Regions from separate parts of the Streptomyces showdoensis genome, predicted to be linked through region 2. Evidence: riboswitches for the same ligand, from Rfam matches in the RefSeq annotation. Region 2 holds a riboswitch; the other holds the start of a gene.

Region 1 (7,279 bases), on a different contig from region 2:
GACGCAGGGCGCGTAGCCGAAGCCGTCGACCTCCATGTTCCCGTACTGGGCGTCGGGCGAGCCGGGCGAGCCCTGCCAGAGCAGCATCCGGACGTCGGCGGCGGCGAGGGCGTGCAGCAGCTGCTCGTAGGCGTCGTGGCGCCCGGGTGCCACCTGGCGCAGCATGTGCTCGACCTGTTCGGTCGCAGCGGTGCCTGACGCGCTCACCTTTGGGTCCCGCCCCTCGTCGTCCGCATCGCGGTGTGGATCGGCTTGAATCAGTTCAGCTTAAACAGGGGGACGCTCACACGGCGGCGCGCTGGTAGAAGGGGCGCACCTTCGCCAGCATCCAGTCGCCGACCGGGTCCTGGGCCACGTCGAGCAGGATGAGGTTGACCGGCCAGGCCACCTCGACCCGGCCGAGGGCGCGCCCGAGGGCGTCGAGCGGCCCGTTGCGGTCGGCGTCGGGGCCGAGCAGCTGGACGCCGATGAAGAGGGCCGGTTCGGTGCCCTCGACGCTGGCGAGGACGCGGCGGGCGGTGACGACGGTTCCGGCGGCCTCGAACTCGGCGGAGGCGGCGGCGAGGAAGTCGACGGGGTCGTCCTGCCAGTCGGGCTCGAAGAGGCGGACGCGGCCGCCGCTGGCGGGCCCGTCGAGCGGGGTGCGGCCGGCCCGGCAGAGCTCGGCGACGGCGGGCGGCGGCAGCGGGACGCCGACGGTGCCGCCGGGGTTCACGGCGATGCCGAGCTGCGGGGGCAGACCGCGGGCGAAGTCGCGGGCGGGGGCCACGGTGAAGGACATGTGGGAGCCGACGCAGGCGAGGAACTGCTGCTCGGAGCTGAAGACGGGCACGTAGGCGTAGCCGTCCAGCTCCAGGGTGGGCAGGTCGAGGTCGCTGCTGTCGGGGCCGCCGCCGTTGGGCAGCGGGACCCACACGGGGCTGCGCCCGAGCACCTCGACCAGTCGGCCGCCGGCCGCGGGGTTGCCGAGCGAGGCGGCCAGCACTTCTTCGAGCTCATTGCCCGGCCACGTCACGTCCACGGTTCTCGCTTTCCCCTTCCGGCACCCGGTGCGTCCGGCACACACGGTGCGGTTCAGCACCTTAACGGCGCGTCGGCGCCGCTGTGACCGAAAAGGGGGCGGAAAGCCCGTGGAGTGCTTCAGGACACGTCGCGGAAGCCGATCTTCCGCAGGGTGTCGGCGGCGTCCCGGTCGAGCAGGGTGACCGAGGCGCAGCCCGGGGGCAGCTTCCCGGCCTCGGCGGTGCTCACGAGCCGGCCGACGGCGCGGCGGTGCCGGGCGAAGGCGTAGCCCGAGACGCCGCGGCCGCGGGCGGCCTGTCCCTCCCGGGCGGTCGCGGGCTCGACGTCGAGCAGGATCAGGTGCAGGGCGGTGCCGCGGCGCCGGGCCTCGCGGGCGAGCCAGCCGCGCACCCAGGACTGGGTGCCGCAGTCGTGGACGACGACGCTCGCGCCGGAGCGCAGGGCGCGGCGGAGCCCCGCGTAGTGGGCGAGGCGGGCGAGCGGGCGGTAGACGGCGTAGGGCAGGAAGCGGGGCAGGCGGGCCTCCCAGCGCTCGCGGGTGTGCTGGGAGTCGATGGCGCGGCCCTCGGCCGTGCGGGCCATCAGGGTCGACTTGCCGCTGCCGGGCAGTCCGGAGACGACCACGACGTCCCCCATGGCGTACGCGAGGGCGCGGGGGCCGCGGTCGGCCCCGCGGTCGCGCAGGTCGCGCAGCAGGCGGCTGCGGCGGCGGGTCCGGGCACGGGCCCGCGCCCGGCTTCCGGCATTCTGCACGGGTATGCCCGCGCTCGTCGCATAGGCACCGGTGTGCCGCATCGGCGTCCTCGGCGGCATCTGCATCGCGTCTCTCCCCCTGGTAGGCCCTGCGGAGACCCTTGCCCACGAAGTGTAAAGAAAGGGTAATGAGACGCAAGCGATTTGCCGGGCCGAACCGCCGTGCAATGATGTGCGCGCAGGCGCTCGCACGAGCGTCCACAACCTCATACCGGCCGCTCGAATCCGCGCGGGAGAGTCCCGGTCACGCACCGCAGTCACAGGGTGCGCCCGGGCGCCGAAGGAGCAAGTTCCTCCCTTGAATCTCTCAGGCCCCGTACCGCGTGGATGAGGCAGATCTGAAAAGCGGGCCGCGCCTGTCGTGGCCCCACCCAAGGTGCAAGCCGGGGATGCCCTCGGTGAACCTCTCAGGTTCCATGACAGATGGGGAGGACCGTCCTCCGTCATGCATGTCGTGCCCTGCACGCCCTGGGACCCGGGAGCCACCCGATGAGCACTGCCCCCCGCCTCACCGCCCTCGATGCGCTGCATCGTTCGCTGGGCGCGACCATGACCGACTTCGCCGGCTGGGACATGCCGCTGCGTTACGGCAGCGAGCGCGACGAGCACAACGCCGTCCGCACCAAGGCGGGTCTCTTCGACCTCTCCCACATGGGCGAGATCACCGTCACCGGCCCGCAGGCCGTGGAGCTCCTGGACCACGCCCTCGTCGGCAACATCTCCACCGTGGGCACCGGCCGGGCCCGCTACACGATGATCTGCCAGGAGGACGGCGGCATCCTCGACGACCTGATCGTGTACCGCCTGGGCGAGCCCGAGGCCCCCGAGTACATGGTCGTCGCCAACGCCTCCAACGCCCAGATCGTCCTGGACGCCCTCGTGGCGCGCTCCGAGGGCTTCGACGCCGAGGTCCGCGACGACCGCGACGCCTACGCGCTGCTCGCCGTCCAGGGCCCGGAGTCCCCCGGCATCCTGAAGGCGATCACCGACGCCGACCTGGACGGCCTGAAGTACTACGCCGGCCTGCCCGGCACCGTCGCCGGCGTGCCCGCGCTCATCGCCCGCACCGGCTACACCGGCGAGGACGGCTTCGAGCTGTTCCTGAAGCCCGAGCACGCCGAGGGCGTGTGGAAGGCCCTGACCGAGGCGGGCGAGGGCGTCGGCCTGATCCCCTGCGGCCTGTCCTGCCGCGACACGCTCCGCCTGGAGGCGGGCATGCCGCTGTACGGCCACGAGCTGACCACCGCGCTGACCCCGTTCGACGCCGGGCTGGGCCGGGTCGTGAAGTTCGAGAAGACCACCAACGAGGGCCGCTTCGTCGGCCGCGAGGCGCTGGAGAAGGCCGCCGAGCGCGCCGAGTCCGCCCCGCCGCGCAAGCTGGTCGGCCTCATCGCCGAGGGCCGCCGGGTCCCGCGCGCCGGCTTCTCCGTCGTGGCGAACGGCCAGGTCATCGGCGAGGTGACCTCCGGCGCCCCGTCGCCGACCCTGGGCAAGCCGATCGCCATGGCGTACGTCGACGCGGAGTTCGCCGCGCCCGGCACCGAGGGCGTCGGCGTCGACATCCGCGGCGCGCACGAGCCGTACGAGGTCGTGGCGCTGCCGTTCTACAAGCGCCAGAAGTGACGTGAGGGACGCGAGGGGCGCCTGAGGGCGTCCTGGGGCGTGAGGAGTGACGTTTCCCTCACCCCCCGTCTCACTTCGTGTCTCACCCCGCAAGACCCACGTTCATCAGTACTCCCCCGATCCAGGAGAATCAGGTCATGAGCAACCCCCAGCAGCTGCGCTACAGCAAGGAGCACGAGTGGCTGTCGGCCGTCGAGGACGGCGTCGCCACGATCGGCATCACGGAGCACGCCGCCAACGCGCTCGGTGACATCGTCTACGTGCAGCTCCCCGAGGTCGGCGACACCGTGACCGCGGGCGAGACCTGCGGCGAGCTGGAGTCCACCAAGTCCGTCAGCGACCTGTACGCCCCGGTGACCGGCGAGGTCGTCGCGGCCAACCAGGACGTCGTCGACGACCCGTCGCTCGTGAACTCCGCTCCGTTCGAGGGTGGCTGGCTGTTCAAGGTGCGCCTCGCGGGCGAGCCGGACGACCTGCTCACCGCCGACGAGTACACCGCCTTCACCGCCGGCTAAACCGAGACCCCCTAGGGATCGATTCATGTCGCTTCTGAACACCCCTCTCCACGAGCTGGACCCGGACGTCGCCGCCGCCGTCGACGCCGAGCTCCGCCGCCAGCAGTCCACCCTCGAGATGATCGCCTCGGAGAACTTCGCTCCGGTCGCGGTCATGGAGGCCCAGGGCTCGGTCCTCACCAACAAGTACGCCGAGGGCTACCCGGGCCGCCGCTACTACGGCGGCTGCGAGCACGTCGACGTGGCCGAGCAGATCGCCATCGACCGGATCAAGGACCTGTTCGGCGCCGAGTACGCCAACGTGCAGCCCCACTCCGGCGCCTCCGCCAACCAGGCCGCCCTCTTCGCGATCGCCCAGCCGGGCGACACGATCCTCGGCCTGGACCTGGCGCACGGCGGTCACCTGACCCACGGCATGCGCCTGAACTTCTCCGGCAAGCAGTTCAACGTGGTCGCGTACCACGTCGACGAGGCCGGTCTGGTCGACATGGCCGAGGTCGAGCGCCTGGCCAAGGAGCACCGCCCCAAGGTGATCATCGCGGGCTGGTCCGCCTACCCGCGCCAGCTGGACTTCGCCGAGTTCCGCCGGATCGCCGACGAGGTCGAGGCCTACCTGTGGGTCGACATGGCCCACTTCGCGGGCCTGGTCGCCGCGGGTCTGCACCCGAACCCGGTCGAGTACGCGGACGTGGTCACCTCGACCACGCACAAGACGCTCGGCGGCCCGCGCGGCGGCATCATCCTGGCGAAGAAGGAATTCGCCAAGAAGCTGAACTCCTCGGTCTTCCCCGGCTTCCAGGGCGGCCCGCTGGAGCACGTGATCGCGGCCAAGGCCGTCTCCTTCAAGGTCGCGGCCTCGGAGGAGTTCAAGGAGCGCCAGCAGCGCACCCTGGACGGCGCCCGCATCATCGCCGAGCGCCTGGTCCGGGACGACGTCACCGAGCACGGCGTGTCCGTGCTCTCCGGCGGCACCGACGTGCACCTGCTCCTGGTCGACCTGCGCAACTCGGAGCTCGACGGCCAGCAGGCCGAGGACCGTCTCCACGAGGTGGGCATCACGGTCAACCGGAACGCCGTTCCGAACGACCCGCGCCCGCCGATGGTCACCTCCGGCCTGCGCATCGGCACGCCGGCCCTCGCCACCCGCGGCTTCCAGGCCGAGGACTTCACCGAGGTCGCCGACATCATCGCCGAGACGCTGAAGCCCGGCTTCGACGCCGAGGCGCTCAAGGCCCGGGTGACGGCGCTCGCCGACAAGCACCCGCTGTACCCCGGCCTGAAGTAGTTTCGTACCCTTTTGTTACCGGGCTCGTACGAGTCCGTTCGTACGAAACCTCCGGGGCACCGCGCACACTGGACAGTGAGCGCGGTGCCCCGGCCCGTGCTCCACCCCCTTCGTTTCTGCTCCACCCCGGCAGACAACGGCGTCTAGCCCCCACAAGGAGTTCCCCCGTGGCCATCTCGGTCTTCGACCTGTTCTCGATCGGCATCGGCCCGTCGAGCTCCCACACGGTGGGCCCCATGCGCGCGGCCCGGATGTTCGCCCGCCGCCTGAAGAACGAGGGCCTGCTCGCCCACACGGCGGCGATACGAGCGGAGCTCTACGGCTCGCTGGGCGCCACCGGCCACGGCCACGGCACCCCGAAGGCCGTCCTGCTCGGCCTGGAGGGCAACTCCCCGCGCACCGTCGACGTCGAGAAGGCCGACGACGAGTTCGAGCGGATCAAGGCGAGCGGCCGGATCAACCTGCTCGGGATGCACGAGATCCCCTTCTCCTTCGACGACGACCTGATCCTGCACCGCCGCAAGGCACTGCCGTACCACGCCAACGGCATGACGGTCTTCGCGTACGACGCCGAGGGCGCGCTCGTCCTGGAGAAGACCTACTACTCGGTCGGCGGCGGCTTCGTCGTGGACGAGGACGCGGTCGCGGGCGAGAACCCGATCGTCCCCGAGGACACCGTCCTGAAGTACCCCTTCCGCACCGGTGACGAGCTGCTCCGCCTGACCAAGGAGACCGGCCTGTCGATCTCCTCCCTGATGCTGGAGAACGAGAAGGCCTGGCGCACCGAGGACGAGATCCGCGCGGGCCTCCTGGAGATCTGGCGGGTCATGCAGGCCTGCGTGTCCCGCGGCATGTCCCGCGAGGGCATCCTGCCCGGCGGTCTGAAGGTCCGCCGCCGCGCCGCCACCTCGGCCCGCAAGCTGCGCTCCGAGGGCGACCCGGCCGCGCACGCGATGGAGTGGATCACCCTCTACGCGATGGCCGTGAACGAGGAGAACGCCGCGGGCGGCCGGGTGGTCACCGCCCCGACCAACGGCGCGGCCGGCATCATCCCCGCCGTCCTGCACTACTACATGAACTTCGGCACCGGCTCCTGCACCCCGGAGGAGAAGGAGGACGGCGTGGTCCGCTTCCTCCTCGCGGCCGGCGCGATCGGCATGCTCTTCAAGGAGAACGCCTCCATCTCCGGCGCCGAGGTCGGCTGCCAGGGCGAGGTCGGCTCGGCCTGCTCGATGGCGGCCGGCGCCCTCGCCGAGGTGCTCGGCGGCTCGCCCGAGCAGGTGGAGAACGCGGCCGAGATCGGCATGGAGCACAACCTGGGCCTCACCTGCGACCCGGTCGGCGGCCTGGTCCAGATCCCGTGCATCGAGCGCAACGGCATGGCGGCGGTCAAGGCCGTCACGGCGGCGAAGATGTCGATGCGCGGCGACGGCAGCCACATGGTCTCCCTCGACAAGGTCATCAAGACCATGAAGGAGACCGGCGCGGACATGAGCGTGAAGTACAAGGAGACGGCGCGCGGCGGCCTCGCCGTGAACATCATCGAGTGCTGATCACCGGCGGCGGCCGCCGACTCCCGGGACGGTCCGGGCCCCGTACGGGTCCGGCTCGTCCCGCAGCAGCGGCACCGGGCCGCGCAGCGCGAAGCCGCCCGGCAGGTCCAGCGGGCCGCCCTTGCGCTCCGCGAGCACGGCCCCCTGCACCGCGAGGCTCGCGTCGACCGCGCAGCTCCCCGCGTTCACCCCGGTCAGACAGGCGTCCCGGACCACGCACACGAACCCCGACACCCAGAAGACCAGGTTGAGCTCCACCTGCAGGGTGCCGAGCTTCGCGCCGTCCACGTACACGTCGATGTACGGCCGGTGCGTCGAGGTGACCCGGTGGGTCGCCAGCGCCACGACCTCCTCGCTGCCCGGCAGCTCCCGGGTCCTGCGGGCCGCCGCCTGCAGCGCCGAGTGCCCGGACCAGCCGCCCGCCACGAGGTCGAACACGTCGAGGCCGAGGAAGTCGTCCACGACCCCCGCCAGCTCGTGCTCGACCGCCCGGTCGGCGGCGGGGGTCCGGCCCCGCACCGGCGCGA
Region 2 (7,279 bases):
CCGCCGCCGCGGGCGAGCTGGTCAGCATCGGTACGGTGCTGAGCCGGCTGCGCGACGAGTTTCCCGAAGTGACCATCTCCAAGATCCGGTTCCTGGAGGCCGAGGGGCTCGTCGAGCCCCAGCGCACGGCCTCCGGGTACCGGAAGTTCAGCCCGCGGGACGTCGAGCGGCTCGCTCAGATCCTGCGGATGCAGCGGGACCACTACCTCCCGCTGAAGGTCATCCGCGAGCACCTGGACGCGCTGGAGCGCGGTGAGCAGATCAAGCTGCCCTCGCCCAGTCCGCAGCGGGACCTGCTCGACGGGGCCTGGGAGACGGAGGGCGAGCGCCCCACCGCCGCCCGGATCGGCCGCTCGGAGCTGCTCGCCGCGGCGGAGGTCACCGAGGCGGAGCTGGTCGAGTGGGAGTCGTACGGCCTGATCGCGCCGGTCGAGGGCGGCGGGTACGACGCCGAGACCGTCACCGTCGCCAAACTGGTGGCGGATCTGGGGAGATTCGGCCTGGAACCCCGCCATCTGAGGGCCGTCAAGGCGGCCGCGGAGCGCGAGGCCGGGCTGGTCGAACAGATGGTCGCCCCGCTGCGCCGGCACCGCAATCCGCAGACCAGGGCCCATGCCGAGGCGACCGCCAAGGAGCTCGCCGGGCTCTCCGTACGCCTCCACGCGGCACTGGTCCAGACCGCCCTGGGACTGCGGCTGCAGTGATCCGCGGACGGCCCGACTACCCAAACCGGTCGGGCACGTCCTAGGGTTGCTGTGTGAACGAGCTCGACGTTGTGGGTGTCCGGGTGGAAATGCCCTCCAACCAGCCGATCGTGCTCCTGCGTGAAGTGGGAGGCGATCGGTACCTCCCCATCTGGATCGGACCCGGAGAGGCGACCGCGATCGCCTTCGCCCAGCAGGGCATGGCCCCTGCCAGGCCGCTGACGCACGACCTCTTCAAGGACGTGCTGGAGGCCGTGGGGCAGGAGCTCACCGAGGTCCGCATCACGGATCTGCGTGACGGGGTCTTCTACGCCGAGCTGGTCTTCGCCAGCGGCGTCGAGGTGAGCGCCCGGCCGTCCGACGCGATAGCCCTCGCACTGCGCACCGGGACGCCGATCTACGGCAGCGACGGGGTGCTCGACGACGCGGGGATCGCGATTCCGGACGAGCAGGAGGACGAGGTGGAGAAGTTCCGCGAGTTCCTCGACCAGATCTCGCCGGAGGACTTCGAGACCGGCAACCAGTAGGCCCCATGCGGCCGTGGCCGCGGGCCGCCCTCGGCGCATTCGAGTAGCCTTTCCCCGGAGAGGGGCACGTGAAACCACTCTCAGGGTGATTATCACTCGGCGTGCCGAGTGTGGCGATCGTTGACGCACCCCGAGTGACTGCCTACCTTCGAGTGGGCAGGTCAAGGACGGAGGGTCGGCGTGATGAGCAGCGGCGACGGTACGGCAGGGGGCTTCCTGGGGCGTGCCCCCGGGGAGAAGGGCCCGTATCCGCTTCACGGCAGTGTGGGCGACCTCGGCGGGGACGTGAGCGCAGGCCCGGAGGACGTCGGCTACCGCGGCCCCACGGCCTGTGCGGCGGCCGGCATCACCTACCGGCAGCTGGACTACTGGGCGCGCACCGGGCTCGTCGAGCCGAGCGTGCGGCCCGCGTACGGCTCCGGCACGCAGCGGCTGTACAGCTTCCGCGACGTCGTGGTCCTCAAGATCGTCAAGCGTTTCCTGGACACCGGGGTCGCGCTGCAGAACATCCGGGCCGCCGTGCAGCACCTGCGCGCCCGGGGCTTTCGCGACCTCGAGCGGATGACGCTCATGAGCGACGGCGCCACCGTGTACGAGTGCTCCTCGCCGGACGAGGTCGTGGACCTGCTCCAGGGCGGCCAGGGCGTCTTCGGCATCGCCGTCGGAGTGGTGTGGCGGGACGTCGAGGCGGCGCTGTCGCAGCTGCACGGCGAGCGCATCGACACGGGCGAGACGCTGATCGGGCACAATCCGGCGGACGAGCTGGCGCGGCGGCGGCGGGACCGGGCGGTCTGAGTCCGTCTGCGGGGCCGTCCGCCTCCGGGCGGGCCCGTCGCTCCGGTCGGGACGGACGCGTGGCGCGCGTGCGGGGGCGTTGTCAGTGGCGTAGGGCAGCATCGGAGACGTGAGAGCCGCGCCCACGATCCTGCATCTCGACATGGACGCCTTCTTCGCCGCGGCGGAGCAGGCGTCGAAGCCGAGCCTGCGCGGGAAGCCGGTCGTCGTGGGCGGCCTCGGGCCCCGCGGGGTGGTGGCGACGGCCTCGTACGAGGCGCGGCGCTTCGGGGTGCACTCGGCGATGCCCATGGCGCAGGCGCGGCGGCTCGCGCCGAACGCGGCCTATCTGGTGCCCCGCTTCGCCTTCTACCGGGCGATCAGCGGGCAGGTCATGGAGCTGCTCGGGCGGCTCTCCCCGCTCGTCGAGCCGCTCAGCCTGGACGAGGCCTTCGTGGACCTGGAGGCCGGGGGACTCGCCGACGACAGCGCGAGCGCGCGGGCCACGGGGGAGCGGCTGCGCCGGGACATCCTCGGGACGACCGGGCTGACCGGGTCGGTCGGTCTCGCCGGGTCCAAGATGCTCGCGAAGATCGCCTCGGAGGAGGCGAAGCCGGACGGGCTGATGCTCATCGAGCCCGGCACCGAGCGGGAGCTGCTCGGACCGCGTTCGGTGCGGATCATCCCCGGCGTCGGGCCCGCCACCGGGGAGCACCTGCGGCGGGCCGGGATCACGACGGTCGCCGAGGTGGTCGAGGCGGGCGAGGACGAGCTCGTACGGCTGCTGGGACGGGCGCACGGGGGTTCGCTGTACCTGATGGCCCTCGGGCACGACGACCGGCCCGTGGTGGCCGAGCGGGACGCGAAGTCGGTCTCCGTGGAGGACACCTTCGACGTGGACCTGCACGACCGGCTGCGGATCCGGCTGGAGGTGGAGCGGCTCGCCGAGCGGTGCGTGGCGCGGCTGCGGGGCTCCGGGCACTCGGGGCGGACCATCGTCCTGAAGGTGCGCCGGTACGACTTCTCGACGCTGACCCGCTCCGAGACGCTGCGGGGGCCCACGGACGACCCCGTGGTGGTGCGGGAGGCGGCGGCGCGGCTCCTCGACCTGGTGGACACCACGGGCGGGGTGCGGCTGCTCGGGGTCGGGGTGAGCGGGCTCGCCGACTACACGCAGGAGGACCTGTTCGCCCAGGCGGAGGCGGAGGCCCGGGCGGAGGCCGTCGCGGAGGCCGAGGCGGGCCCCGAGCCCGCCGAGCCCGCGCCGCCCGGGGCCGGGGCCGCGGAGAGCGCCGAGCGGCACTGGGCGCCCGGGCGGGACGTGCGGCACGCGGAGTACGGGGCCGGCTGGGTGCAGGGGAGCGGGGTCGGGCGGGTCACCGTCCGGTTCGAGGAGCCGGGGGCGGTGGTGCCGGGGCGGGTGCGGACCTTCTCCGTGGACGACCCGGAGCTGGAGCCCTCGGACCCGTTGCCGCTGGTGCCGGGCGGGGTGACGGGCGCGGCGGCCTGAGGGGCTGCGGGGGCTCCCGGTCTTCGGCCGGGCAGGGGGTACCCCACCCGCGCCCGTCGAGCCGCCGGTGCTCGGAGGTGCGGGTGGTCCCGTGGAATGCCGACGCTACGCGTCCTCCTGGCCCGCCAGACGGCCGAAGTCCCGGGGGGTGGTGTCCGGGGGCGGGGGCGGGAGGGCGAGGCTGTAGTGGCGGTAGAGCTGGAGTTCCTGTTCGGGGGAGAGATGGCGGCCCACGCCGAAGTCGGGGGCGTCCTTGATGAGGGCGCGCTCGTACGGGATGTGAAGGCCGTCGTTCACCAGCTCGCTCGGCTCCAGGGGGACGAACGCGTCGCGGCTGAACAGGCCGGTCCGCACCGCCGCCCATTCGGGGACGCCCGTCGCGTCGTCCAGGTACACCTCGTCCACGGTCCCGATCTTGTGTCCGTTCCGGTCGAACGCCTTGCGGCCGATCAGGCTGCGCGGATCGATGTCGGTCTGCACGGTCCCTCCAACTGGTCGCAACTGCTCTACACCCCTACGAAAGTGCACAACTGGGATGTCGGCCACTTGAGCGACTGCAGGCTCAACCGCGCTGGTAGGCTGGCTGTGGCTGTCGACCCTGCGCGGGAGAGTCCTCCGAAGAAACCTTTCGGAGGCGCCGAAGGAGCAAATCCTCCCCGGAATCTCTCAGGCCCCCGTACCGCGCGGACGAGGTCACTCTGGAAAGCAGGGCGGGCGTCGACGGCATCCGCTCTCACCGACGGTGAAAGCCGGTCCTGCCGTCAGGCATGCCCGGTGAAGCTCTCAGGTTGAGATGACAGAGGGGGAGGCCGTCCGGGCACCCGCGCCGTGGTGCCCCTCGCAGGTCGTGACGACCAGGAGGCCCCCGCAGCATGACCGCCAACCGCATTCCGCTCTCCGAGCTCGAGCAGGGCATTCCCTTCGAGCAGCGGCACATCGGGCCCGACGCCGAGGCGCGGGCGAAGATGCTCGCCCAGGTCGGTTACGGCTCCCTCGACGAGCTGACGGCCGCGGCCGTGCCGGACGTCATCAAGAACGCCGAGGCGCTCGGCCTGCCGGCCGCCCGCACCGAGGCCGAGGTGCTGGCCGAGCTCCGCGAGCTGGCCGACCGCAACCAGGTGCTCGCCCCGATGATCGGGCTCGGCTACTACGGGACCTTCACCCCGCCGGTCATCCTGCGGAACGTGATGGAGAACCCGGCCTGGTACACGGCCTACACCCCGTACCAGCCGGAGATCTCCCAGGGCCGCCTGGAGGCCCTGCTGAACTTCCAGACCATGGTCGCCGACCTCACCGGTCTGCCCACCTCCGGCGCCTCGCTGCTCGACGAGGGCACCGCGGCCGCCGAGGCCATGGCGCTGTCCCGCCGGGTCGGCAAGGTGAAGAACGGCGTGTTCCTCGTGGACGCCGACGCCCTGCCGCAGACCATCGCCGTCATCGAGACCCGTGCCGAGCCCACCGGGGTCGAGGTCGTCGTCGCCGACCTCTCGGCCGGCATCCCCGCCGAGATCGCCGAGCGCGGCGTCTTCGGCGTGCTGCTCCAGTACCCCGGTGCCTCCGGCGCCGTGCGCGACATCAAGCCGGTCATCGACCAGGCCCACGAGCTCGGCGCGATCGTCACCGTCGCCGCCGACCTGCTCGCGCTGACCCTGCTCGCCTCGCCCGGCTCGCTCGGCGCCGACATCGCCGTCGGCACCACCCAGCGCTTCGGCGTCCCGATGGGCTTCGGCGGTCCGCACGCCGGCTACATGGCCGTCCAGGACAAGCACGCCCGCTCGCTCCCCGGCCGCCTGGTCGGCGTCTCCGTCGACGCCGACGGCAACAAGGCGTACCGCCTGGCCCTGCAGACCCGCGAGCAGCACATCCGCCGCGAGAAGGCCACCAGCAACATCTGCACCGCCCAGGTGCTGCTCGCCGTCATGGCCGGCATGTACGCCGTCTACCACGGTCCCGAGGGGCTGAAGGGCATCGCCCGCCGCACCCACCGGTACGCCGCCATCCTCGCCGCCGGTCTGAGGGCGGGCGGCGTGGAGCTGGTCCAGGGCGCCTTCTTCGACACCCTCACCGCCCGCGTGCCGGGCCGCGCCGACGCCGTCGTCGCCGCCGCCCGCGAGGCCGGCGTCAACCTGTACCGCGTCGACGCCGACCGCGTCTCGCTGTCCTGCGACGAGACCACGACGCGCGCGCAGCTCGCCGCCGTCTGGGCCGCCTTCGGCGTCACCGCCGACATCGACGCCCTGGACGCCGCCACCGAGGACGCGCTGCCCGTCGACGCGCTGCGCTCGGACGCGTTCCTGACCCACCCGGTCTTCCACGCGCACCGCTCCGAGACCTCGATGCTGCGCTACCTGCGCCGCCTCTCCGACCGCGACTACGCGCTCGACCGCGGCATGATCCCGCTCGGCTCCTGCACCATGAAGCTGAACGCGACCACCGAGATGGAGCCGGTGACCTGGCCCGAGTTCGGCCAGATCCACCCGTTCGCCCCCATCGAGCAGGCCGGCGGCTACGTCACGCTCATCACCGAGCTGGAGGAGCGCCTCGCCGAGGTCACCGGCTACGACAAGGTCTCCATCCAGCCGAACGCCGGTTCGCAGGGTGAGCTGGCCGGTCTGCTCGCGGTCCGCGCGTACCACCGCGCCAACGGCGACCTGCAGCGCACCGTCTGTCTGATCCCGTCCTCCGCCCACGGCACCAACGCCGCCTCCGCGGTGATGGCCGGCATGAAGGTCGTCGTCGTCAAGACCGCCGACGACGGCGAGGTCGACGTCGCGGACCTGCGCGCCAAGATCGAGCAGTACCGTGACGAGCTGTCCGTGCTGATGATCACCTACCCGTCCACGCACGGCGTGTTCGAGGAGCACGTCGCGGACATCTGCGCCGAGGTGCACGAGGCCGGCGGTCAGGTGTACGTCGACGGTGCCAACCTCAACGCGCTGGTGGGTCTCGCCAAGCCGGGCAAGTTCGGCGGCGACGTCTCGCACCTGAACCTGCACAAGACCTTCTGCATCCCGCACGGCGGCGGCGGCCCGGGCGTCGGCCCGGTCGGCGTCCGGGCGCACCTCGCCCCGTACCTGCCGAACCACCCGCTCCAGCCCACCGCGGGCCCGGAGACCGGCGTCGGCCCGATCTCGGCGGCCCCGTGGGGCTCGGCCGGCATCCTGCCGATCTCCTGGTCGTACGTGCGCCTGATGGGCGGCGAGGGCCTCAAGCGCGCCACCCAGGTGGCCGTCCTCGCGGCGAACTACATCGCCAAGCGTCTGGAGCCGCACTTCCCGGTGCTCTACACCGGTCCGGCCGGCCTGGTGGCCCACGAGTGCATCGTGGACCTGCGCCCGCTGTCCAAGGCGACCGGTGTCAGCGTCGACGACATCGCCAAGCGTCTGATCGACTACGGCTTCCACGCGCCGACCATGTCCTTCCCGGTGGCCGGCACGCTGATGATCGAGCCGACCGAGTCCGAGGACCTGACCGAGCTCGACCGCTTCTGCGACACGATGATCGCGATCCGCGCGGAGATCGAGAAGGTGGCCTCCGGCGAGTGGCCGCTGGAGGACAACCCGCTGAGCAACGCCCCGCACACCGCGGCGGCGCTGGGCGGCGAGTGGAACCACCCGTACACCCGTGACGAGGCGGTCTTCCCGGCCGGCGTCTCGGCCGCCGACAAGTACTGGCCGCCGGTCCGCCGGATCGACGGCGCGTTCGGCGACCGCAACCTGGTCTGCTCCTGCCCGCCGCTGGACGAGTACGACAACTGAGCACGA

What was found. A riboswitch is a leader RNA that binds a small molecule or an ion and turns the genes downstream of it on or off. The one in region 2 is predicted to bind glycine.
Region 1: linked by a shared signal. The riboswitch ahead of gcvT (glycine cleavage system aminomethyltransferase GcvT) and the one ahead of gcvP (aminomethyl-transferring glycine dehydrogenase) in region 2 are both predicted to bind glycine.

Annotation. Positions count from the first base shown of each region.
Region 1 covers NZ_BAAAXG010000028.1:719,008-726,286, forward strand. The annotation lists gene ABD981_RS37835 (enhanced serine sensitivity protein SseB C-terminal domain-containing protein) at 1-207, opposite strand, end outside; gene ABD981_RS37840 (enhanced serine sensitivity protein SseB) at 284-1,021, opposite strand; gene ABD981_RS37845 (AAA family ATPase) at 1,141-1,842, opposite strand; glycine riboswitch at 1,997-2,108, shown strand; gene gcvT (glycine cleavage system aminomethyltransferase GcvT) at 2,266-3,399, shown strand; gene gcvH (glycine cleavage system protein GcvH) at 3,537-3,914, shown strand; gene glyA (serine hydroxymethyltransferase) at 3,940-5,199, shown strand; gene ABD981_RS37865 (L-serine ammonia-lyase) at 5,367-6,752, shown strand; gene ABD981_RS37870 (hypothetical protein) at 6,753-7,279, opposite strand, start outside.
Region 2 covers NZ_BAAAXG010000027.1:89,949-97,227, forward strand. The annotation lists gene ftsR (transcriptional regulator FtsR) at 1-704, shown strand, start outside; gene ABD981_RS33220 (bifunctional nuclease family protein) at 758-1,231, shown strand; gene ABD981_RS33225 (MerR family transcriptional regulator) at 1,415-2,026, shown strand; gene ABD981_RS33230 (DNA polymerase IV) at 2,136-3,515, shown strand; gene ABD981_RS33235 (PRC-barrel domain-containing protein) at 3,621-3,995, opposite strand; glycine riboswitch at 4,109-4,207, shown strand; gene gcvP (aminomethyl-transferring glycine dehydrogenase) at 4,388-7,273, shown strand.